DNA from 3 places in the Pseudoalteromonas sp. PAR1 genome. Region 2 is predicted to be linked to each of the others. Evidence: predicted binding sites of a transcription regulator. Region 2 holds the regulator's gene; each other region holds the start of a gene.

Region 1 (7,628 bases), on a different contig from region 2:
CTACCGTAGTCACGCCTTCTGCGTATAAAGCATTTAAGCGCTCTTTCGCACTGACAAATAAGGTTTCGTGGTCTGCTGCGCGCGTTGCTCTTACTGTACTTGCAATACCGCCGCCATTAGCAGCAATTTGCTCATAACTGACACCTTGCAAGCGTTGCTCGAACTCTTCAGCGCGGCTACCGGCAAACACTAAGTGAGTGTGGCAATCAATTAATCCCGGTGTTAACCATTGCCCTTTAGCTGAGATAGTCGGTGTTGCTAATGCATCAAAGTTTGGTAAGTCAGCTTGCGAACCTAACCAAGCAATTTTACCTTCTTTTACTGCGATCGCTGCATTTTCTATAGCACCGTAAGGCGCATCAACTTGAGGATCCATGGTGGCAATATTGGCATCTGTGATCACTAAATCCCAGTGCATTTGGCTATCGTTCGTTGTATGCATTTTTCACCTATACTTATATCTGCTGCGAGCTTTAAAGCGCCTAATCAAATTAGCTTAAAGTTTAACAACTCATCTTGTATATACAAGAAAATTATGCCACCTTGTTACACACTGTTAACTTACCTGTGCACTTTCACAATGAGCGTCCCTAAGTTTGCGCTAATAAAAGAATATATTTTGGAAAACATTCGATCGGGTCAATGGCAAGAAAATAGCCGCGTGCCCTCAGAAAACGAATTAACCAGCCAGTTTCAGGTTAGCCGCATGACGGCCAGACGCGCGTTATCTGAACTTACAGACGCTGGTATACTAACTCGTAGCCAAGGCCAAGGGACTTTTGTAGCAAGCTTTAAGTCACAATCATCATTGCTCGAAATTAAAAACATCGCTGATGAAGTTAAAGCTCGTAACAGTGATTACAGCTGTACAATTTTAGTGATGGAATCAATACGTGCAATTGCCCCTATTGCAATTGCATTGGGCGTTGATGTAGACAGTCATGTTTATCGTAGCGTCATCGTTCACAACGAGAACGAGCAACCTCTGCAAGTAGAAGAGCGCTTTGTGAACCCGGCTCTGGCAAAAGATTACTTACAACAAGATTTCCACAGCCTAACCCCCCATGAGTATTTATCAACCAGTGCGCCATTAACTGAGGCCAGACATACGGTTGAGGCGATTATGCCTAACCAAGAAATGTGCGAATGGCTTAATCTCTACAATGAAGAGCCTTGTTTGCAAGTGATCCGCCGAACGTGGTCAGCAAATGGCATTGTAAGCTTTGCACGCTTAGTCTCACCAGGTAGTAAATACAGACTCGGCGGTCACTTAACCTTTAAAAAGTAATTAAATTGGCAATTGATAGTGAAAGTTCAGCGCCTCAATAGCCGAACCATCAATGATACGTTCGCCAGCTTCATGACTTGTAAAGGTGGGTGGTTGATTACCCAGTTCAGAGCATTTTTGCTGGTAGTAGTCCGCTTTTGTTGGATGCGCTGGGTTAACAACGTTATAAATGCTATTGGCGTTAGACCAGTTTTCAAGCACTGAAAAAATCGCCGCTATTACATCTTGCTGTTGTACCATGTTCACCACTTGCTGACTTGAGCTAGTAAGCTCTTTACCTGCAACAAACTTACCTGGGTCACGTTCGGGGCCTACAAGTCCCGCTAAGCGCAATGCCTTGCCACCCGCATTTAGCACTAATTGCTCCGCATCGTATAATGTTTGTTGGCGTGCTGATTGGCAGTTAATTTCTGTGCTTTCGTCGTAACAACCATTGTCAGTTGGGTAAACACCTGTCGAAGAACATAAAATAAAGCCTTTACAATTTAGGTGTTTGGCAAGTTCAAGCCCAGCTTGCAATGTATCTAAATAATTACTTTCTGAGCTGCGGCTACGCGGTGGAATTGCACACACCCACCATGCTCCTTCAAGTGATACGTCATGTTTAAGTACACCATCTTCAAGTGCAAACTGACGCTGAAAGTCATGTTCGTGATCGCGACTACGGTGTGTCCCCTGCACCTGCCACGCCAACCCCTTTGCCTTAAGACAAAGAGCTTGCCCCAACCAACCTGCACCTAGCACTACCATTTTATTATCATTCACAACCATTTAGTAACTTACCCTATGTATTTTGTAATATTTTATTAATAACTACCGTTTTGCAAAGTAGCGATTTAAGCGCAAATATGATTAGATAGATAACTCTAACCGATAATAAAAATACGTGCACCTATGTTAAACAATCTCTCTTTACGTAAAAAAATATTACTGCTGATTGGCGGGACGATTAGTGTACTACTGATCATCGCGTCTAGTTTCTTTGTTAATCATATTGCTGACCTATCTCGCAAAGCGATTCAACGCGAAGCTGATAGCTACTTACAAAGCGAACGACTGTCAATGCAAGGTTACTTTGCTAAATACGGTAAAGTTGTTGAAACCTTCGTAACAAATCCGCACTTAGTAAACTGGTTTGACAACTGGACTAAACGTGATCAAAGCCTTGATAACCAACCAGGATACGACAACGTTAATCAAGATTTTGTTCGTATCAGTGGTAACGATGACAACATTCTATCGGCCTTCTTTGCATCAGCAACAACAGGCGAATACTTTAAAGAAAACGAGCGAACCACCCACTACAATGGCCAGCCTTATTACGCTTATAAACGTGGTTGGTGGCAAGATGCTTTAAAGATCAACAAACTTTATGTTGGCCCTATTTCTGTAGATTTAACCACAGGTAATGCCTCAGCGGTTGTGCAACAGCCAGTTTATAATAAACAAAACAAACTTGTTGGTTTTGGTGGGGTTGATTTACAGCTCAACAATATCAACGACATGGTTGAGGCCATTCGCTTTAATGGCCAAGGTTTTGGCTTCTTGCTAGATGGCAATCAAAAGGTTGTTCACTTCTCTGAGCGTACTGGCCATAAATTATCTGTGACTGACGAAGGCCCTAATGGTAAAGAAGGCTTAGATGCCCTCGAAAAACAATTTAGCGACACATCAGGCTTTAGCGAATTAAACCGCGCGATGAAAAGCCAAAAAGATGGTAGCAGCTATGTCACATTTAAAGGTGAGCAATATTACGTTGTATACAATCGCCTTGAACTAGAAAGTCCATATCTTGATTGGTATGTCGGGATTTTGATCCCAACTAGCATGATTGATGAGCCAGTTAACGATGCGGTGATGACAACCACTACATCATTAATCATCATCCTTGCGATTATCATTGCGATGATCTTTTGGGCCACGCAAATGATCACCAAACCTCTTACAAAACTGACTTACATCATGCGTGATATCGCATCAGGCGATGGCGATTTAACACAAAAAATTGAAATTCATAGTCAGGACGAAGTTGGCCAGCTTGCTCATCATATGAACACCTTCATCGATAAATTACGTGCAATGATGCTCAACACAGCCGCGCAAGCAGAGCAGCTGAGCCAAGCAGCTAGTCAGCTGAAAATTGTATCGCAAAAAACCAATGATGAAATTCAGCAAGAAAAACAACAAGTTGATAGTGTAAGTGCCGCTGTTACTGAAATGGCATCTACAGTACTCGAAATTTCACGTAATGCGCAGCATACCAATAATGCAGCCGAAGAAGTGCAAGCCATTACAGTCGATGGCACTAAGCGCTCTACACAAGCTCAGTCAGTAATGACTGCGCTTGCAAGCCACATCGGCGAAGCATCTAAAGTAGTTGCAGGTCTTGAACAAGAAAGTGGCAACATTGGCGCTGTGATCGACGTAATCAACTCAATTGCAGAGCAAACTAACTTACTAGCACTTAATGCAGCAATTGAAGCGGCACGAGCCGGTGAGCAAGGGCGAGGCTTTGCTGTTGTGGCTGACGAAGTTCGTTCACTAGCAAGCAGAACGCAAGAATCAACGGATGATATTCGAAATATGATCAGTCGCTTACAGCAAATTGCTCAACAAGCATCAACTATGATGCAACAGGGTCAAGAGCGTGCTGAAGGCTCCGTTGAGCAAACGCAAATTGTATTGCAAGCACTGCAAGATATCGCGCAATCAGTGACAAATGTACAAGATCAGAGTCATCAAATTGCGACTTCAACAGAACAGCAAACTGTGGTTGCAGAAGATATTAATAATAGCCTGGCGGCTATTAACCACCTTGTTAATAGCACTGCGGATCATGCTCATGAATTGGCAGATGAAGCACGTGATTTAAATGAATTGGCAGCGTCTTTAAATAAGACAGTAAATCAGTTTAAGTTATAAAGATAAATTGCCGAAGTTATTAAAAACCCGATGTCACCTGAAGATGACATCGGGTTTTTATCGTCAGCCTTCCCTGTTAATCGTGGCGCAACCGCTTTCGCGTGTTCCATAAATTCATGCCACTGTTGCTTATTCCATAAAGCAACTCCTTTGTCGGTCAATCCTTGTGTTGGTTGCGTTTGTACTTGTTCCATATAGTCACCTCCTTACGCTAGCTTCATCCTGTTTGGCTCCAAGCCTGAGCTTATCCCTTGCTGTCATCTCCGTTCACTTTATCCATAAAGCGTTGCCATTGTGCGCTACTCCATAACGCTTTGTTACTTCCTTGCTGTCCTTTTTGCTGTGCTACATTGTCCATACTGTAAACTCCTTGCGGTTTATCGTCCTTTACTCCTACAGCTGCTCCTTGCTGTGTTCCCTGACTCATCCTTGCTGATTAATGAGGTAATTATCGCTTAGCGATGATATACACAGCATGAATCAAACCTGGAATGTACCCTAATAAGGTTAAAAGAATATTAATCCAGAACTGCGCACCTAAACCTACCTGTAAAAATACGCCAAGAGGTGGAATTAAAACCGATAAAATAATACGTATTAAATCCATGACTCACTCCTTGAAATCTATTAGCCCAGCCAAAGCTGGGCTAATTTAGGCTTGCTGTTATTCAGCAACAATCGTTAATTCATCGATTACTTTGCGAACGTCTTCAGCGTTTTCAGCGATACTGATTGCTAATTGCTTTTCAGCATCAGACTCAACAGTACCTTTAAGTGTTACTACACCGTTATCGGTATCAACATCGATGTCTGTACCACCTACTTCTGAGTTAAATAAATAACGTGTTGTGATTACAGTACTGATTTTCGCATCTGTTAAATCGCTTTCAGTTGAATCAGCTTTATCTGCTTTCATTTTCTTAGCCTTCATGTTTTTAACAACCGTTAGTTTGTTATCAACAGAGCTAACGCCATCCAGGCTAAGAACAAGCTCTTCAGCAAGCTCTTTATCTAATTCACTATCAACTTTACCTGTAAGTACAACCTTGCCATTCGTTACATCAGTGTTGATGTCAAAGTTGTTAAGGTTTGTGTTCATAAGAAGCACAGTTTCTGCCTTACCATCAATCCAAGCATCTTTACTTTCATTTTCCCAACTGCTTGCCTGAGCTGACATACTTGTTGTTGCACCAATTACTAAAGCGGCAATCATAGATTTGTTAAAAGTGTTCATAATCTTCTCCTTTTGATTTAAGACACTTTTACCAATGCGACTATGATGCCAACTATTTATTTTTTTAATTTCAATACCTTAAACCCTCATTCAGCGACTATTTATATTCAATTCGGTAAAGATTTACAGGCTGCTCGGTAAGAAGTTCACTATATTGCAAAAATAACCATTTAGTTGCTGATTTTATTAATCTGTGGTTAATTTAACTAAGTAACGTTGACACTATAAAACACAACATATTGATTTATAATAAAATAAAATTTGGCCTAAGCTTTGCTTTATTACGAATAACATAAAAATCACTTTGATAATCACAACAGGGAACTACCATGGCCGTTAAACTTGAAGATCGCCCAATCGATCAAGTAAGAGAAGAAGTAATTGATCAACTCATTTATAACTACAGTCATGCTGTTATTTCAGCTGAAGCATTTGAACGCCGCTTAGACCAAGCAATGGAAGCCACCAGCAACGAAGTACTCGTTGAACTTGTTGCGGACTTAGAGCTTAAAGCTGATATTGACTACAAATCGCAAAAGCATGCGCAATTTAAACCTCATTATGGCCACAGCAGCGATAACGAAAGTCTGCAGCTTCGTAGTATTTTGGGTTCAAATGAGCGCAGCGGCCAGTGGGTAGTGCCAAAAGAAATTCACCTTACAAACTGCTTAGGTTCAATTGAGCTCGATTTTAGCGAAGCGATTTTCCAGCACCAACATGTCACTATTTACGTGAACTGTATTTTAGGTAACGACGAAATCTATGTGCCAGAACATGTCAATGTGGTATCAAAGCTGTTCAGCGTTATTGGCAGTGTAGAGAACAGATCAGTCGCCTTAAATAAAGGCCAAGGCCCAACCATTACCATTGAAGGTAATGTATGGCTAGGCTCAGTCGAGATTTCAGTTAAACGTACCATGAAAGAAAAGTTCATCAGCTTTGCCAACAGTCTAAAAGCCAGTTGGAAAGAGATGAATAAGATGTAGTAAAAGTTGCGAGTTGCGATTATGTTAATGTGGTCGTCATTTATGGCGACAAGATATTGCATACGTTTCACCAATGACGCGCTAAAGCACGACCTACTAGAATGCGCGCGAAATAAATTTCACGCCTACGTCAAACGTGGGAACAGCTTTAGCCGTGAATAAAGTAAAGCTGTTCGGCGTTAAAAGGCCCCTACACCGTAGGCGTCACGCTTGCTTGACGCATCTTACATACAACGCTATTCCATCAATCAATACCTGACCTACAAACAACACCGCTCGGCTTCAAACTGACAGCTGAAAGCTCACTAAACTTCACCCCCACATCAAAGACATTTAATCGCACAAAGAGGTTAAGAGGCGCTGCGCTTTAGAGGAAGTAAAAAATGATCTTGAGGTTCCCTCATTCTCTTCTCATTCACTTCTCTTTGTGCAAATACTTTCAGCACTAAAGTACCTCTTAAGAGGCAGGCCTTTGGTAAAGGCCTAAAACAACACCGCTCGGCTCAAAACTGACAGCTAAAAGCTGACAGCTCTAGCTACAAGTCATTATTTCTCTCACTCGGTATATCACTGAAATACTCTACAAACTCAACTTCAAAACCTGCGGGATCGATAAAATATACATTTTTACGATAGGGGTTTTCTGGACCCTGTTTATCTATTTCATAACCAGCGTCAACCAAACGTTCAATTACGGCATTAATATCGTTTGTCACATAAGCAAAATGAGCAAGGCCCACTTGGTGCCCTGCTAAATCACGGTTTTCGTCTTCACCGTTATCACTCAGTGCAAGATATTGGTAATCATCACCAAAGTGCAGCCATTTACGCGGCTTGCCTGACCATGTGCTATCACCTTGGCTACGCACCCGCCAATGTGGGAATGCGGCTTTATAAAAGTGCAGCATGGCATCAACATTACTAACAACAAGGTTTACGTGCTCTAAATACATGGTAGTTTTCCTTTTTATTTTTAAACTGCCATCAAGATAAAACCTCAAGTTAAGTTCAGGTAAAGCACTTTTTCAAATAAAAAAGCCCCACAAACGTGAGGCTTTAAAAATTGAGTAGTTATTGATGAATCAGCTACCAGCAACCTGCATTTGTTCAATCAATACAGAGCCGGTTTGAATACCGCCACGGCGCTCGATATCACCACCTAAACCGACTACCGCTTTAAACATATCTTTTAAGTTAC
Region 2 (7,628 bases):
TTACTCGAAACACGTGGCTTTACAGCCGATGACTTTGCATTATCTCATCCCGGAGGTAGCCTAGGTAAACGCTTGTTGCTTACATTAAACGATGTAATGCACAGTGGTGATGCAACACCAATAGTGCACGAGTCGCAAAGCATTAAAGATGCGCTTATTGAAATGTCTGCGAAGGGGTTAGGTATGACAGCCGTGGTCGCGGAAGACCAAAAACTCTGCGGCTTATTTACGGATGGTGATTTACGTCGTATTTTAGAGCAACGTATTGATATTCATAGTACCGCCATTAGCCAGGTCATGACGCGCTCATGTACTACAGCCAGTGCAGAGATGCTGGCTGCTGAGGCGTTAAATATTATGGAACGCAAACGTATCAACGGCTTGATTGTAATCGATAAAAATAACACACCGATTGGCGCGCTTAATATGCAAGACCTATTAAAAGCAGGAGTTCTGTAAGTAATGACATTCGCCGAGCTATACCAGCCCCTTAGTCCTGATGTAAGTCAGCGTGCTCAAAAAGTTAAGTTACTAATATGTGATATTGATGGCGTTTTTTCTGATGGCAGAATTTATCTTGGAAATCAGGGCGAAGAGCTTAAAGCATTTAATACCAAAGATGGCTTTGGCATCAAAGCACTCATTAATAGTGGCTTTGAAGTTGCCGTTATTACCGGGCGCCATTCACAAATAGTTCAGCAGCGAATGACTAGCCTAACCGTACAGCATATTTATCAAGGCCAAGAAACAAAGCTGATTGCATACCAAGAGTTAAAAGATAAACTTGGCCTAGAAGATGAGCAAATAGCGTACATTGGTGACGATGGCCCTGATTTGCCTGTAATGGAAAAAGTAGGCTTTGCGGTAGCAGTCAATGATGCGCACCCATTGATAAAAAAACTGGCTCACTATACGACCATGCTACCGGGTGGCTTTGGCGCTGTACGTGAATTAACAGATTTACTGATGTTAGAAAACGGTAAGCCGTTAACTAGCGATGGAACCAGCACATGAATATAGCCCGTATTTTACTGAGTATTGTTTTTGTTTGTTGCATGGTGTGGTTGTGGTATCCGTACTTTAACCAAACAACAAACACAATAAATAGTGAAGACGAGATTATTGCAACTCCCGATTATACGGCCGTTGCACTAAAGCAAACCGCTTATGATGAGCAAGGCAAGATTAGCCATAAAGTGGCTGCTGCAAAAATGGAGCTGTATCAGCAACTTGGGTTTACCTTTTTTGAGCAACCTATTTTTACACTTTATGGCGACCAGCAAATTTGGCAAGTAAAAGCTAAAGAAGCCACCTTATATGAAAACGATCAGCTTATTTTTGAAGGCGATGTTGTTGCTAAAAACTTAACCCATAATGGCATGATCGAAGATATTAAAGCTGAAAACATTAACGTTGATATAGAACAAATGACCATGTTTTCGAAGCAACCTGTGACGCTAACAGGACCAAATTTAAAAATTACCGGTAAAGGCCTAAAAGCTAATTTAAAAACCGAGATTGTAGAGTTAACTAACCATACACGAACCATATACTATGACCAATAAACTGAAGAAATTACTCCTGATCCCAAGCTTATTGATTGCCTTTTCAGGCGTAGCTGCCGAGCAGACAGGCGCACAAATTAGCATAAGCTCAGATCGCCAAACTGGTAAGCTAAAAGATGGCGTTGGTATATTTGAAGGCAATGTCGAAATTATACATGGTAACCGCCGGATCACAGCCGAACGCCTTGAAGCCCATGGTGGTGATACAGAAGGTACTGTTGAGTTAATTATCGCCACAGGTAAGCCTGCTTATTTTGAAGAAAAGCAAGCAGATGGCACGGTAATGAGCGCCAGTGCAGAAGAAGTTCGCTACGACGTAGCCAAGCGCTTCTTAACTTTAAATGGCGAAGCCGAAGTGACTCAAGCAGGCCAAAAAGTAACAGCGAAAAGCATTACCTATGATATGGCACAACAACTAATTAGCGCAGAAAAAGATGAAAACTCAACAGACCGTGTACACACAATCTTAGTGCCTGTAGACAACAAACAAGACGATAAAGGCCAACCATGAGCACATTAAAAGCAGAGCTTTTAGCAAAAAGCTATAAAGGCCGCCAAGTTGTCAAAAATGTGGGTCTTGAAGTTGAAGCGGGCAGTATCGTTGGTTTGCTTGGCCCAAATGGCGCAGGCAAAACCACCACTTTCTATATGATTGTTGGCTTAGTACCTAGCGATAAAGGCAAGATCAGCATTGATGATAACGATATTACACTTTTGCCAATGCATAGCCGAGCACGTTTAGGGATTGGTTACCTACCACAAGAGTCATCTATTTTTAGAAAGTTAACGGTTTATCAAAACCTAATGGCTATTTTAGAAACGCGTAAAGATTTAAATAAACAAGGCCGAGAAGAAACACTCAACAACTTACTTGATGAATTTAGTATTCAGCATATTCGTGATAGTCAAGGCATGGCCTTATCTGGGGGCGAGCGTCGTCGCGTAGAAATTGCTCGGGCATTAGCAGCAAACCCTAAATTTATCTTGTTAGATGAGCCTTTTGCTGGTGTTGATCCTATTTCAGTGTTAGATATAAAGAAAATTATTGAACACTTAAAAAATCGTGGTATTGGTGTATTAATCACTGACCATAATGTTAGAGAAACCCTTGATGTTTGTGAAAAAGCCTACATTGTTTCTCATGGGGAGCTAATTGCATCAGGAACACCTGAGCATGTTTTAGCTGACCAAACCGTACGCGATGTGTATCTAGGTGAGCAATTCAGGCTATAACCAATAAGCCACCATCTAGCGCATCTGCTAAACTAAATAACAATGACAATAAATCGATATAAATTTACCTGTGACTGCACAGGTGTCGATAACACATAAAAGGATTGTTAGGGATACATGAGGCAATCATTACAGCTGCGCATGGGCCAGCAACTTACAATGACTCCACAACTGCAACAAGCAATTCGCTTGCTGCAGCTTAGTACATTGGATCTCCAGCAAGAAATTCAAGAAGCACTTGATAGTAACCCTCTGCTTGAAGTGGAAGAAGCAGATTACAACGATGAAAACATTGGTAAGAACGAGCAAAAAGCTGAATCTGATGATACTCAGCTAAGTGCATCGGCCGAAGAAGCGCCGAGTGAGTACGAACAAGAAAGCAGCGATGCCCTTAACAAAGACACCGTAAGTGACGATTTAGCCATGGATGTGACATGGGATGAGTACATGAGTGCTGCCCCATCAACATCATCAGGTCCAATGCCAGAAGATGAGTCAATTTATCAAGGTGCATCGACTGAAACCCTCCATGAATACCTTATGTGGCAATTACAACTCACACCATTTAGCCCAACTGACGAAGCGATCGCTGTCGCCATCGTAGAGGCAATTGATGACTCAGGTATTTTAACTGTTAGCTGCGAAGACATAGTCGAAAGTTTTAATCAAAATAATGATGAAGAAGAAATCGAACTAGATGAAGTCGAAGCGGTCTTAAAGAGAATACAGTTGTTTGATCCAGTAGGGATTGGTGCCCGTAGCTTACAAGAGTGCTTATGTATCCAGCTTCGCCAATTCGATGCGAGTACGCCGTATTTAGCTGAAACTAAAATGGTTTTATCTGAGCATATTGAATTATTAGCAAGTCGCGACTATCGCACTTTGATGAAAAAGACTAAGCTTAAAGAAAGCGAACTAAAAGAAGTAATGACGCTGATCCACAGCTTAAACCCTAAGCCAGCAGACAGCATAGTTCGCGAAGAGTCTGAGTACGTTATACCCGATGTATCGGTTAAAAAAGTTAAAGGTCGTTGGGTCGTTGAACTAAACCCAGATTGTATGCCAAAAATTAGAGTGAATAGCCAATATGCAGCTATGTCACGCTCAGTAAAATCGAGCAGCGATAGCCAGTTTATTCGCTCTCATTTACAAGAAGCTAAATGGTTTATTAAAAGCTTAGAGAGCCGTAACGATACACTTTTAAAAGTGACCAATTGTATCGTACAGCAACAACAAGCATTTTTTGAACATGGCCCAGAAGCCATGAAACCAATGGTGCTGAACGATGTCGCAGAAATGGTCGAAATGCATGAATCGACAATTTCACGTGTTACAACACAAAAATACATGCACACCCCTCGCGGGATTTTTGAGTTGAAATATTTCTTCTCAAGCCATGTCAGCACAGAAAACGGTGGTGAGTGTTCATCAACAGCAATTCGCGCTTTGATCAAAAAGCTTATCGCTGCAGAAAACTCAGCTAAACCATTGAGTGATAGTAAAATTGCAGATATATTGGCTGAGCAAGGAATTAAAGTAGCTAGACGCACAATTGCAAAATATCGAGAGTCTCTAGCGATACCTCCGTCTAATCAGCGTAAGAGTTTGATTTAGACGTTTTACATAGAAGGAAAATGCTTATGCAACTAAATTTAACTGGTCGTCATGTAGAAATCACTGATTCATTAAGAGACTATGTAAACAGCAAGTTTGCAAAACTAGAAAGGCATTTTGACCACATTAATAATGTACATGTCATTCTAGATGTAGAAAAATTAAGCCAAAAAGCAGAAGCAACTTTACATGTAAATGGAGGCGAGCTCTTTGCCTCAACTGCACACCAAGATATGTATGCAGCCATTGACTCGCTAATCGACAAACTAGATCGTCAAGTCATTAAACACAAAGAGAAATTAGCTCGACACTAAATTATGAAACTTAGTTCACTTACTAACCAGGACTGCAGCAAAGCTGCGGTCCTTTTTAATAGCAAAAAAAGAATCCTTGAATATATCAGCGAGCTGGCTCACCAGCAGCTTCCTCATTTATCTCAACAAGACGTCCTTGATGCCTTACTCAATAGAGAAAAATTAGGCAGTACAGGTATTGGTCGTGGCATTGCTATTCCACATGGCCGCATGAGTGGTGCAGAGCAACCACAGGCATTTGTCATAGTGAGTGAATCCCCAATCAATTTTGACGCAATTGATAACCGACCTGTGGATATTTTCGTTGCACTCATCGTACCAGATGGAGACAGCCAACTTCACCTAAAGACATTATCGACAATTGCTGATAGACTAAAAGATAAAGAGTTTTGTAAACAGTTACGTAGCGCTAAAACAGACCACGAACTGTTTCAGGTCATATCAGCAGAGGCATAAATGGAATTAATTATCATCAGCGGTCGCTCAGGCTCAGGTAAATCGGTCGCTTTACGTGTACTTGAAGACTTGGGTTACTACTGTGTTGATAATATCCCAGTCAACTTATTACCTTCGCTTGTTCGTAGCGTTTCAGACAACTATGACAAAATAGCAGTCAGCATAGATGTGCGTAACTTACCGAAAGAGCAGCAAGAGTTTAATGATATTCTTGAATACCTGCCAGGTTTCGCAAACCCAACACTGTTCTATTTAGACAGTGATGACCAAACTCTGATCAAACGCTTTTCTGAAACGCGACGCTTACATCCTCTATCGATTGACTCGCTGCCACTCGATTTAGCAATTAAGCAAGAAAGAGTATTACTGGATGTACTGATCACGCGCGCTGATTTTATGATTGATACCACCGACCTGAGTGTTCATCAGTTAGCTGAATCAATTCGTGAAAAGATCTTAGGTAAAAAAGATAAAAAGCTGATTATCACCTTTATGTCGTTTGGCTTTAAACATGGTATTCCAAAAGAAGCCGATTACGTATTTGATGCACGTTTTTTACCAAATCCACACTGGGAGCCAGACCTAAAGCCACTCACAGGCTTAGATCAACCAGTAAAAGATTACCTTGCAAGTCATAGCATAGTGCAAAAATTTACATGGCAAATTCAAACATTTGTGCAAACATGGTTGCCTCACCTTGAGCGTAACAATCGCAGCTATCTTACCATCGCAATTGGCTGTACTGGCGGGCAACATCGCTCGGTATATTTAGCGCAGACCATTGGTGATAGCTTTTCAAAAACGCATGCAAACGTAAAAATCCGCCATCGCGAGCAAGATATTTAATTGGATGCCAGATGCACGCAGAAGACACGTTTTTAATTCAAAATAAGCTTGGCTTGCACGCACGAGCAGCCACTGTTTTAGCACAACTTGCTTTGCAATTTGATGCTAAAATTATGCTTTATCAAGACGATAAAGAAGCTGAAGGTGATAGTGTTTTAGCCTTAATGCTACTTGAAAGTAGCCAAGGTAAAGAAGTGCGTGTGGTATGTGAAGGCCCAGATGCAGAGGCTGCACTGAACGCAATTGGAGAATTAATTGCACAACGCTTTCATGAACAAGAATAGCGTTTGCTAAGGCTTAACCGTTTAAGTTAAACTTAGTTCAGGTATTTATAATTCTCTTTAAATATCCTACTTTTATATCGTTCACACCTTAAAAATACAAAGCACTTAATAATTTTATCGCAGTGTGAAGATATCCTGCAAATACACCACTTAGCAACTATGCTGTATTTGCAGAATCTTTATTAATCTATTTTCAGTTGTAAGGACGCCAATGCCAGAAGCCTTTGAACAAGACTACCCACTACAACAACTTAAACAAGTGACCAAGTCACTCAATAGTGGACAATTTGTTCAGGTGCGAGGCATGCTCGCTAAAACAGCTCCGTGTGATACCGCTTTATTATTAGAGTCATCTCCCCATAAAATTCGTCGCATGCTATGGCAGTTGGTAGACCCAGATGTGCGTGGTGATGTTTTAGAAGAACTCTCTGAAGACGTACGTTTAGGTATTATTGCTCAGATGGAGCCTGAGCACATTGCTGCTGCAACCGAAGACATGGACGACGATGACTTAGGTGAAGTTCTTCGTAGCCTTCCTGACACCGTTTATCAAGACGTAGTCAGTGCAATGGACTCGCAAGATAGAGAAAGGGCAACTCAGGCACTGTCGTACCAAGAGCGTTCAGCCGGTGCCCTGATGAACAGCGATACGGTAACAATTCGTCCAGATGTTACCTTAGATGTAGTCCTGCGCTATTTACGCTTGCGTGGTGAACTACCAGAGGGTACAGATGACTTATACGTTGTTGATAAACATAACTGCTTTTTAGGCGCGCTTTCGTTAACCACATTACTGACCAACTCATCGGATAAAATTGTTCGTGATTTAATGGATGAAGAGTGTGAGTCAATCCTAATCTCAATGGATGAAAGTGATGTAGCGCAATTGTTCGAGCGTCATAACTGGATTTCAGCCCCTGTTGTTGATGATAACGCTCACTTGCTTGGTCGTATTACCATCGATGATATCGTTGACGTAATCCGTGAAGATGCTGAACATAGCATGTTAAGCCTTGCTGGTCTTGACGACGAAGAAGATACCTTTGCGCCAGTACTCAAAAGTTCGCAGCGTCGCTCTATTTGGCTGGGAGTTAACTTATTAACCGCATTGCTAGCAGCAATTGTGGCAAGCTTTTTTGAAAACACCTTAGCAATCTTGCCTATTTTGGCGGTACTAAATGGTATCGTACCTTCAATGGGTGGTGTTGCAGGTAGCCAAACATTAACACTGGTTATTCGTGGTATAGCGGTTGGCCATATCAACCAAACAAACCAACGCTTCTTATTACTTAAGGAACTGGCGATAGGCGCACTGA
Region 3 (7,628 bases), on a different contig from region 2:
CCAGATAGACTAAAAAAAGCGCCATGTTTTTCCTTATATTAAGCTTTCAACATTAATGTTGTGCTTTTTAATTAATTTATAAAAATCTGAGCGATTACGTTTCGCAAGTTTTGCGGCTTCGGCAACATTACCTGCTGACATCTTTAGCGTATTAATTAAATAATCTCGCTCAAATTCTTTTTTTGCATCATTTAACGAAAGCGGTTCAGCAATACTAATATTACTGTTTAATGCACTCTCTACCAACTGAGCTGCAATCACTTTACCCGGTGTAAGAGCTACTACCTGCTCAATCACATTCTGTAATTGACGAATATTACCCGGCCAGTCATAGCGAACCAGTGCATGCATCGCATCGTTGGCAAACTGCTTTTGCTCTTGCCCCATACGTTTAGCAATAAGACCTGCAAAATGCTGTGCTAGCAAACTAATATCTTCTCGGCGTTCACAAAGCGGAGGCAGTTTTAAGTTCACCACGTTTAATCGGTAATATAAATCTTCACGGAACTGCTGATTATTGATTGCCTCAGGGAGGTTCTTATGGGTCGCCGACACCACTCGCACATCAATTGGGATCTCTTCTTGAAAGCCCACAGGACGAATGGTTTTCTCTTGTAAAACCCTCAGCAGTTTTACTTGTAAATTTAGCGGCATATCACCAATTTCGTCTAGAAAAAGGGTACCACCTTGTGCTTGTTGAAACAAACCTTGATGGTCTTTTACTGCACCTGTAAACGCGCCTTTTTTATGCCCAAATAATTCCGACTCTAAAAGCTCCCCCGGCACAGCGCCGCAGTTAATTGCCACAAATGGCCCGTCACTAACATGGCTGTGTTGATGTATTGCTTGTGCAAGCAACTCTTTACCTGTGCCGCTGGCACCAGAGATCAACACATTCACTTGCGTTGGACCAAGCAATCTAACTTGTTCAAGTAAATGCAACATCGCCCCGCTACGGGTGACAATATTAGTTTGTGTCGGTGTTTCATCACCGTGTACACCATGAATTTCGATAGCTTTAGCAAGGCTGTCGAACAGCTCATCTTTATCTACAGGCTTGGTAATAAACGCAAATATACCTTGTTTAGTTGCCTCAACTGCATCAGGTATCGAACCATGTGCTGTCATCATAATCACCGGCATTGAAGGATAACGACTTTGTAGCTGACGGTGCAAAGCCATGCCGTCCATTTCATCCATTCTTAAGTCGGTGATCACCGCATCATAGGTTTGATTTTTTAACGCTTGTAACGCCTCAATACCACTTTCGACTGTGCTTACCTGATAGCCTTTAGATTCAATCCGAATAGCCAGTAATTTTAATAAGCTGGCATCATCATCAACTAATAAAACCCGTGGTTTTGTTTCTTCACTCATGATTACTGCTCCTTGGTTTCTTCACGTAGCAGAAGTTGTTGTTCGATAGTCGCAAGCGACGACAAGGTTTTTTCCATTTCATCACTTAGCGCTTGCTTTGCTTGTTTTGCTGCTAAGCTTTGCTGTAAATGTTGCTTTTGCAACCAAAGATACTGCTTTATATCGTCAGGCCAGTAATAGGCGTGATCGCTTTTTTCAAGTTGAGCAAGTGCTTTTTCAGGTTCTGTAGCACTTAACAAACACATTGATTTAAAAAGGCTTTTCAATTCATTCTCACCGACAAAATTTAGCTTTGACGTACTAGCTTTATAACCACCACACTGTGCTGCATGCCAAGCAATCACAGTACTTGCTGGCGGGTAGTTTGGCTCGCTTTTCGGGCGCGGTTTAGGATTAGGTTTTCCTTGCGATGCGACCTGATTATTTTCTGTCTTCACCTCTGCTACGGGCTTCTTTTGCGTTAATGTACAGCCCGTGATAAGCATCGAGCATGCAATGAGGATAAAACTGGCTTTATGTGCTAAGCCCATGTCAGTTAACTCCTTGGGTTAATTGAATTGGTAATTCGGCGGTAAAAACACACCCTTGAGGTTCGTTATCTGTAATAGAGAGTTTGCCATTTAATTGCTCTACGGTTTCTTTAACAATTGTGAGACCTAAGCCACTGCCCATCTCGCTCTGCTGTTTTGCATTTTTGCCTTGATAAAACGCACCAAATACCGCGGCCTTTTCGGAATCATCAATTCCATGTCCTTGATCAATAACACTGATAATAAGTTTGCCATGTTTGAAATTCGCTTTAATCGTGACACAGCCTTGTTCAGGCGAAAACTTGATTGCATTAGAAGTGAGTTGGATCAAGATCATTTCTAGTAACTCAATTGAAATATAAAGTGCTTTTTTAGGCAGCTCATCAACCCATAACAGTGATTGTTCACGTGCAACTAGACGATGTTCAAAGTGACGCTCAATCTTATCTTTTATGGCGGCAAAACTAAGCTCAGTCACTGTCTCTTTACTAGTACGAATCGCATTATAACTAAGTAAACTTTCTATCATTGCTCTAAGTCGCACCATGCTTTGGGTGATTAGCTCAAGGACTGCTTTTTGTTCATCATTAATAGGGCCAACAATTTCATCTGTTAATAGATCAGTTCCTTCAACCATTGAAGCAAGTGGGGTCTTTAACTCATGAGTTACATGACGTAAAAATGTATCTTTTTGCTGCTCAAGCATATGTAGCTGCGCTTGAACCCATTCAAGTTTGTTGCCAAGTTCAACTAACTCAGACGAGCCTCGGACATTTATTTTTTGCTGCCAATGGCCTTGACCTAGCTTATCAATCACGCTCGTTAGCTCTCGTAGACGACCACTGATCCGCCATAAAAACCCTCCGCCTACGAGTAGAGTCAAAGGAATAAGTGCTACTAACCAGTTAATAAAAGATGTTTGCAATGCTTTTAATTGCTGCTGGTTTTTAGTTATACGTAATTCGTTTTGCTCTCTAAGCCAATTGGTTTGCTCACTAATTAACTTACTTGCGGGGGCAAATAACTCACCATCTTGCTTTTGTTCAAATAAAAGATGCTGCTGTGCAAATTGCAGTACCTCAGCTAATTGACGCCACTGCAAAATATAATCAGCCGTAGGACTTAAAAAGATCAGTTCATCAATACGCTGAATTGATGAACTCCACTTATTTTCAATTAATGTATCTAAAGATTCACTCTTGAGTACCCAATTTTGCCGCGTTGCTCTTTCAAGGCTATTTAAGTCTTGCTTTAAATTGTTAAATACCTTAGTGATTTCATCATTATCACCCACAATTTCTTGCGTAACAGCCAGCTGTTTATTCAGTGCGTTTAAAAACAAAATCACCACTAAACACAATGGTAATAAGGAAAGTAAAATACTACATACAAACTGACCAATTAGGCTTGGTCGCCAGCTTAAACACTGTTTGCACTTAATTACTATGCTACTTTGCATACTTACCCTCATAAGAAACGCTGGCATTCATTATTCGTGAATGAACTTAGACACTCGCTGAATCCGAACTGAAAAAAGACAACTTACTGCCTAAATCAGGCGCAACGTTGCTATTTTGCAACAACACAACCAATTGAAAATTAAGATAAAAAAATAAAAACCAATAATTACGTTGCAAAAAAGACACATTACTCTGTAACTATTTCGTACCCAATAACAGCAAAATAACATAAATCATTGATAAAAAAGAAGAATAAAAGTTGGCACTGTTATTGTATTAGCACTTACAAATAAGTTTATTAGGACAGCAAATGAAAACGAGGACCTACACACTAGCCGTGCTGTTGAGTGTAATTTCAATGAGCAGTAATGCATTTGATTTAAAAGATACATTCAATGAATTAGATAAAGATAGCAATGGTTTTTTGAGTGATGCTGAAGCATCTGAAGACGCTTTATTACATGGAAACTTCACTCAAATTGATAGCAATCAAGATGGTCAAATTTCATTTGCAGAGTTTAAATCATTTATTAATTAGGAGTGTGTGATGAAACAACTTTTTGCAGCATTCTCGTTGATGTTTTTAGTTATCAGTGCCACCGTTTTAGCATCGCAAATGGATGTGCGTTTTGCGAAATTTGATACCAATGCCGATGGCGAAATTTCATTAACAGAAGCAACCAAACACGATAACTTACTTAAGCAATTTGCCGATCTGGATGAAAACGGCGATCAAGTTCTGTCTGAACAAGAGTTTGAGAAATTCAAACCTTAACGGCTTAAAGTGCTTGCCATAATCCCAGAGGGAATGTGTAAACGGATTTAAATTTTGGGACTTAAATTATGGCAAGCACTTTTACCAAAGCGTGTTGACCTTTGTGGATTAAAATTTGTTCACTCTGGGGACGATTCAATCGTGGCGCGAGATTTGTAACCTAGTGGGCTAAGTAAAAATCGAGCAACAAAGAGTTAATCGCCCCTAGGAAGAACCCGAAGGGCAGCGCGCCCTAATAAAGGAGAGTAATTATGAGAATTTTCTGGCTTGCTTCATGTACCTTAATTACTATAAGCTTCAACAGCTTAGCATTGGATGTAAAACAGCGCTTTGATCACCTAGATAAAGATAAAAACGGCTTTTTATCTTTGGAAGAACTTTCATCTCAACCGCATTTAAAAAAGCATATGGCGCAGTGGGATGAAAATAAAGATCAACAAATATCGCTTCTTGAATTTAAACACTACTTAACAAATAAGAGTTAAAGCAATGTCAAAATTAACCTTTGCCAGCCTCGCAATGTGTTGCGTATTTAGTACAATCAGTGTCGCTGCAGATAGTATTGGTGAAAAATTTAAACAACTAGACCGTAATGAAGATGGCTTCTTGAGCCGCTCAGAATCTGCTCGAGATCCAGCTTTATGGTCTCGGTTTAGTAATTACGATAATAATAAAGATAACAAGCTATCTCTCTCAGAATACAAGGCTTATGCCAGTAAATAGCCGTTATTTTTAGTCGAAATTTTCTTCTGTGAGTTGCAGTTTACTGCAACTCTGATACTGTTTTCATACATTAAAAAAATAATTAAAAGATTATGAAACTTATCATCAGCCTACTGGCAACAGCTTCACTGAGTTGTTTTGCCAACACCACAGTTATCTACAATGTAAATGGTTATACACCAACCTACCAAGGTGAAACCCAACACTTTTCAGCACTGGTTTTTAAAGACGGTAAAGTCGTAAAAACTGGCGATGACTCAATTAAAAAAAGCTTCCCTGACGCTACCACTATTGATGGCAAACAAGCCACTCTTTTACCTGGTTTAGTCGATGCTCATGGTCATGTGATTGGTTTAGGTAATAATCTGTCTCAACTTGATGTCAGAAATACCCGTTCAGCAGATGAGGTTGGCAAAATGCTGGCTGAATTTGCTAAAGATAAACAAGGCTGGATCATTGGCCGCGGCTGGAACCAAGAACAATGGCCCGGCGGACAGTTTCCAACCGCTGCTGATTTAGACAAATATGTAAAAGATAAACCCGTGGTACTTTCTCGGGTTGACGGCCATGCGGTCTGGGTTAACTCAAAAGCAATAGAATTAGCTGGGATATCTGCAGCCACCGATTCACCTGCTGGGGGAGAAATCATCAAACTGACTTCAGGTGAGCCATCAGGCGTATTTATTGATAAAGCCGAAACGCTTATTACAAAGCATGTACCAAAAGTAAGCCATGCCAGCATTAATACAGCATTAGACAATGCTGGTGAGCATTTACTAAGTTTGGGGATCACCTCAACCCATGATGCTGGTATCGATTATGATACATGGCAAGTATATAAGCAGCGTTCTGAGCAAAATACCCTGCCAGTTAGAATCGTCGCCATGCTTAGTGCCGCCGATCCTAAGCTAGAAGCCATGCTTAAAGCTGGTCGTTATAAAGATATGAACGACATGCTGTCTATTCGCAGTGTCAAAGTATACGCTGACGGTGCCTTGGGTAGTCGGGGTGCCGCTCTAATCGAAGAGTATGCAGATCGTAAAAATCATCATGGCTTAATGCTTGAAACCCAAGAGAAACTTGAACAATTATTTAACCTGAGTTTTGCTCATGGCTTTAGTGCGAACACCCACGCCATTGGTGATAAAGCCAACCATGTAGTGTTAGATGCTTACGAAAATGTGTTTAAAAAATCAGGAGGCATTTTACTGCGTAACCGCATTGAACATGCACAAATTGTTGCCCCTGATGACATTCCTCGCTTTAAGACACTAAAAATTATTCCATCAATGCAACCCGTTCATGCAACCTCTGATATGCATATGGCTGAGCAGCGTTTAACTGAGAAACAACTTGAAGGGGCTTACGCTTGGAAAACCTTTTTAGCGCAAGGTTCAGTAATTGCAGCGGGTTCTGATTTTCCTGTAGAGCTTGCCGACCCATTTGATGGTTTATATTCAGCCATTACACGAATGGATCACAATCAACAGCCTGAAGGCGGCTGGCGTCCTCAAGAATTATTATCTCGCGATGAAGCGCTGCGTGCTTTTACTTTAGGTGGTGCTTATGCCGCACATCAAGAGTTTAAAGTTGGTAGCTTAGAGCAAGGCAAATGGGCTGACTTTATTATGATTGATAAAGACTATTACAAGGTGCCTGTATCAGAAATTCACGATATTAGCGTTACTCAAACTTGGATTGCAGGCGAGCTTAAATATAAAAAAGAGGATTAAGGGTTTTTAGCGTCAGTTTTTTGCTGACGCTTTAACTTTATGATGTGGTAAATATTTACAAATGCCAGTAAGCCATTGGTGAAGGCCACCGGAACGGCACCAATTGCAAGACCATAAAAGGTAAAAGCAATACAGCCTGCTAGGTTGAACCAGCGGAGCTTTACCACATCACTCATCGTCAAAGAAGCAACTAACAGTGCAGATGCTAAATAGCCTAAATATTCCCAACTCAATTGTTCTCTCCTAGGCTTTAGGTTAGCATTGGGGCTTGTCATTTTTTTTGACGCACTCAGTGCTACTTTGACAATAAATAAAAAAGCTAACCTACTAAAAACCTTGTAAAGCTTAAGAAATCATCTTAGCTTTAAAATCATTACACGGGAAATGAAGGTATCAGTAACGTGTATCACCTTACTAGTAAGTTAGCATAAATTCTTTGAATCTTAATGCTAGCGTCATTAAGATGTAATAAATAGGACAATTGTCCGAAGAGCGGCGTTAATGTTTCAATATCATTTTTCAAGCTACCTTGTTGACCAGCTACTGACATTTGCAGGCAGTAGTTTTCAGCAAGCTAAAAAAGAAGTGCTTATTCACCAAGATCAACCACTCAGTAAACTTGTTTTAGTGAGAAGTGGCACTGTATCGTTTAGCTATGATGTGGGTAATGGCCGTCGCCTTTTATTAGGTCAACTTGATTGCAACAACACCCTGATTGGTGAAATTGAAGCGCTCAATAACTTACCCTGTATTTACACAGTAACTTGCTTTAGTGATGTCAGTTATAACTTAATAGAACTAAAGCACTGGCGTTCACTACTGTTAGAAAAGCCTGAACTGAGCTTATATACAGCGCAAACTATTGCTGCAAAATTCCAAGAAAATCAAAAAATAAATTTAGATAAATTACTTTTACCACTTAGCTATAACATAGCTAAAGATTGTTTACTGAGAGCAGAAAATAACAATCCCACTCTGCTGCGTGCATATCCAACGGTTAATGCAGAAGCTGAGCGCTTTGCCACAACTG

What was found. Region 2 encodes sigma-54, which starts transcription at its own class of promoters, with help from an activator protein. Its sites were predicted from a motif close to GTTGGCACGNNNNTNGNNT; they were not measured.
Region 1: the regulator sigma-54 is predicted to act here: its motif matches at 5,479-5,497, upstream of QL229_RS17090 (BON domain-containing protein).
Region 3: the regulator sigma-54 is predicted to act here: its motif matches at 3,626-3,644, upstream of QL229_RS00535 (EF-hand domain-containing protein).

The regions. Positions count from the first base shown of each region.
Region 1 is NZ_CAMZMY010000024.1:51,421-59,048, reverse strand. It holds gene hutI (imidazolonepropionase) at 1-442, opposite strand, end outside; gene hutC (histidine utilization repressor) at 581-1,288, shown strand; gene QL229_RS17110 (NADP-binding protein) at 1,289-2,059, opposite strand; gene QL229_RS17105 (methyl-accepting chemotaxis protein) at 2,183-4,210, shown strand; gene QL229_RS17100 (hypothetical protein) at 4,195-4,404, opposite strand; gene QL229_RS17095 (YqaE/Pmp3 family membrane protein) at 4,659-4,817, opposite strand; gene QL229_RS17090 (BON domain-containing protein) at 4,875-5,444, opposite strand; gene QL229_RS17085 (LiaF domain-containing protein) at 5,774-6,430, shown strand; gene QL229_RS17080 (VOC family protein) at 6,967-7,383, opposite strand; gene pmbA (metalloprotease PmbA) at 7,513-7,628, opposite strand, start outside.
Region 2 is NZ_CAMZMY010000011.1:132,742-140,369, forward strand. It holds gene QL229_RS11335 (KpsF/GutQ family sugar-phosphate isomerase) at 1-459, shown strand, start outside; gene kdsC (3-deoxy-manno-octulosonate-8-phosphatase KdsC) at 463-1,014, shown strand; gene lptC (LPS export ABC transporter periplasmic protein LptC) at 1,011-1,565, shown strand; gene lptA (lipopolysaccharide transport periplasmic protein LptA) at 1,555-2,076, shown strand; gene lptB (LPS export ABC transporter ATP-binding protein) at 2,073-2,798, shown strand; gene QL229_RS11360 (RNA polymerase factor sigma-54) at 2,916-4,412, shown strand; gene hpf (ribosome hibernation promoting factor) at 4,439-4,726, shown strand; gene ptsN (PTS IIA-like nitrogen regulatory protein PtsN) at 4,730-5,182, shown strand; gene rapZ (RNase adapter RapZ) at 5,183-6,028, shown strand; gene QL229_RS11380 (HPr family phosphocarrier protein) at 6,040-6,312, shown strand; gene mgtE (magnesium transporter) at 6,524-7,628, shown strand, end outside.
Region 3 is NZ_CAMZMY010000001.1:114,200-121,827, forward strand. It holds gene QL229_RS00515 (DUF1543 domain-containing protein) at 1-25, opposite strand, end outside; gene QL229_RS00520 (sigma 54-interacting transcriptional regulator) at 34-1,377, opposite strand; gene QL229_RS00525 (hypothetical protein) at 1,380-1,907, opposite strand; gene QL229_RS00530 (HAMP domain-containing sensor histidine kinase) at 1,909-3,366, opposite strand; gene QL229_RS00535 (EF-hand domain-containing protein) at 3,726-3,905, shown strand; gene QL229_RS00540 (hypothetical protein) at 3,915-4,142, shown strand; gene QL229_RS00545 (EF-hand domain-containing protein) at 4,394-4,627, shown strand; gene QL229_RS00550 (EF-hand domain-containing protein) at 4,632-4,865, shown strand; gene QL229_RS00555 (amidohydrolase) at 4,958-6,598, shown strand; gene QL229_RS00560 (uroporphyrinogen decarboxylase) at 6,595-6,831, opposite strand; gene QL229_RS00565 (Crp/Fnr family transcriptional regulator) at 7,100-7,628, shown strand, end outside.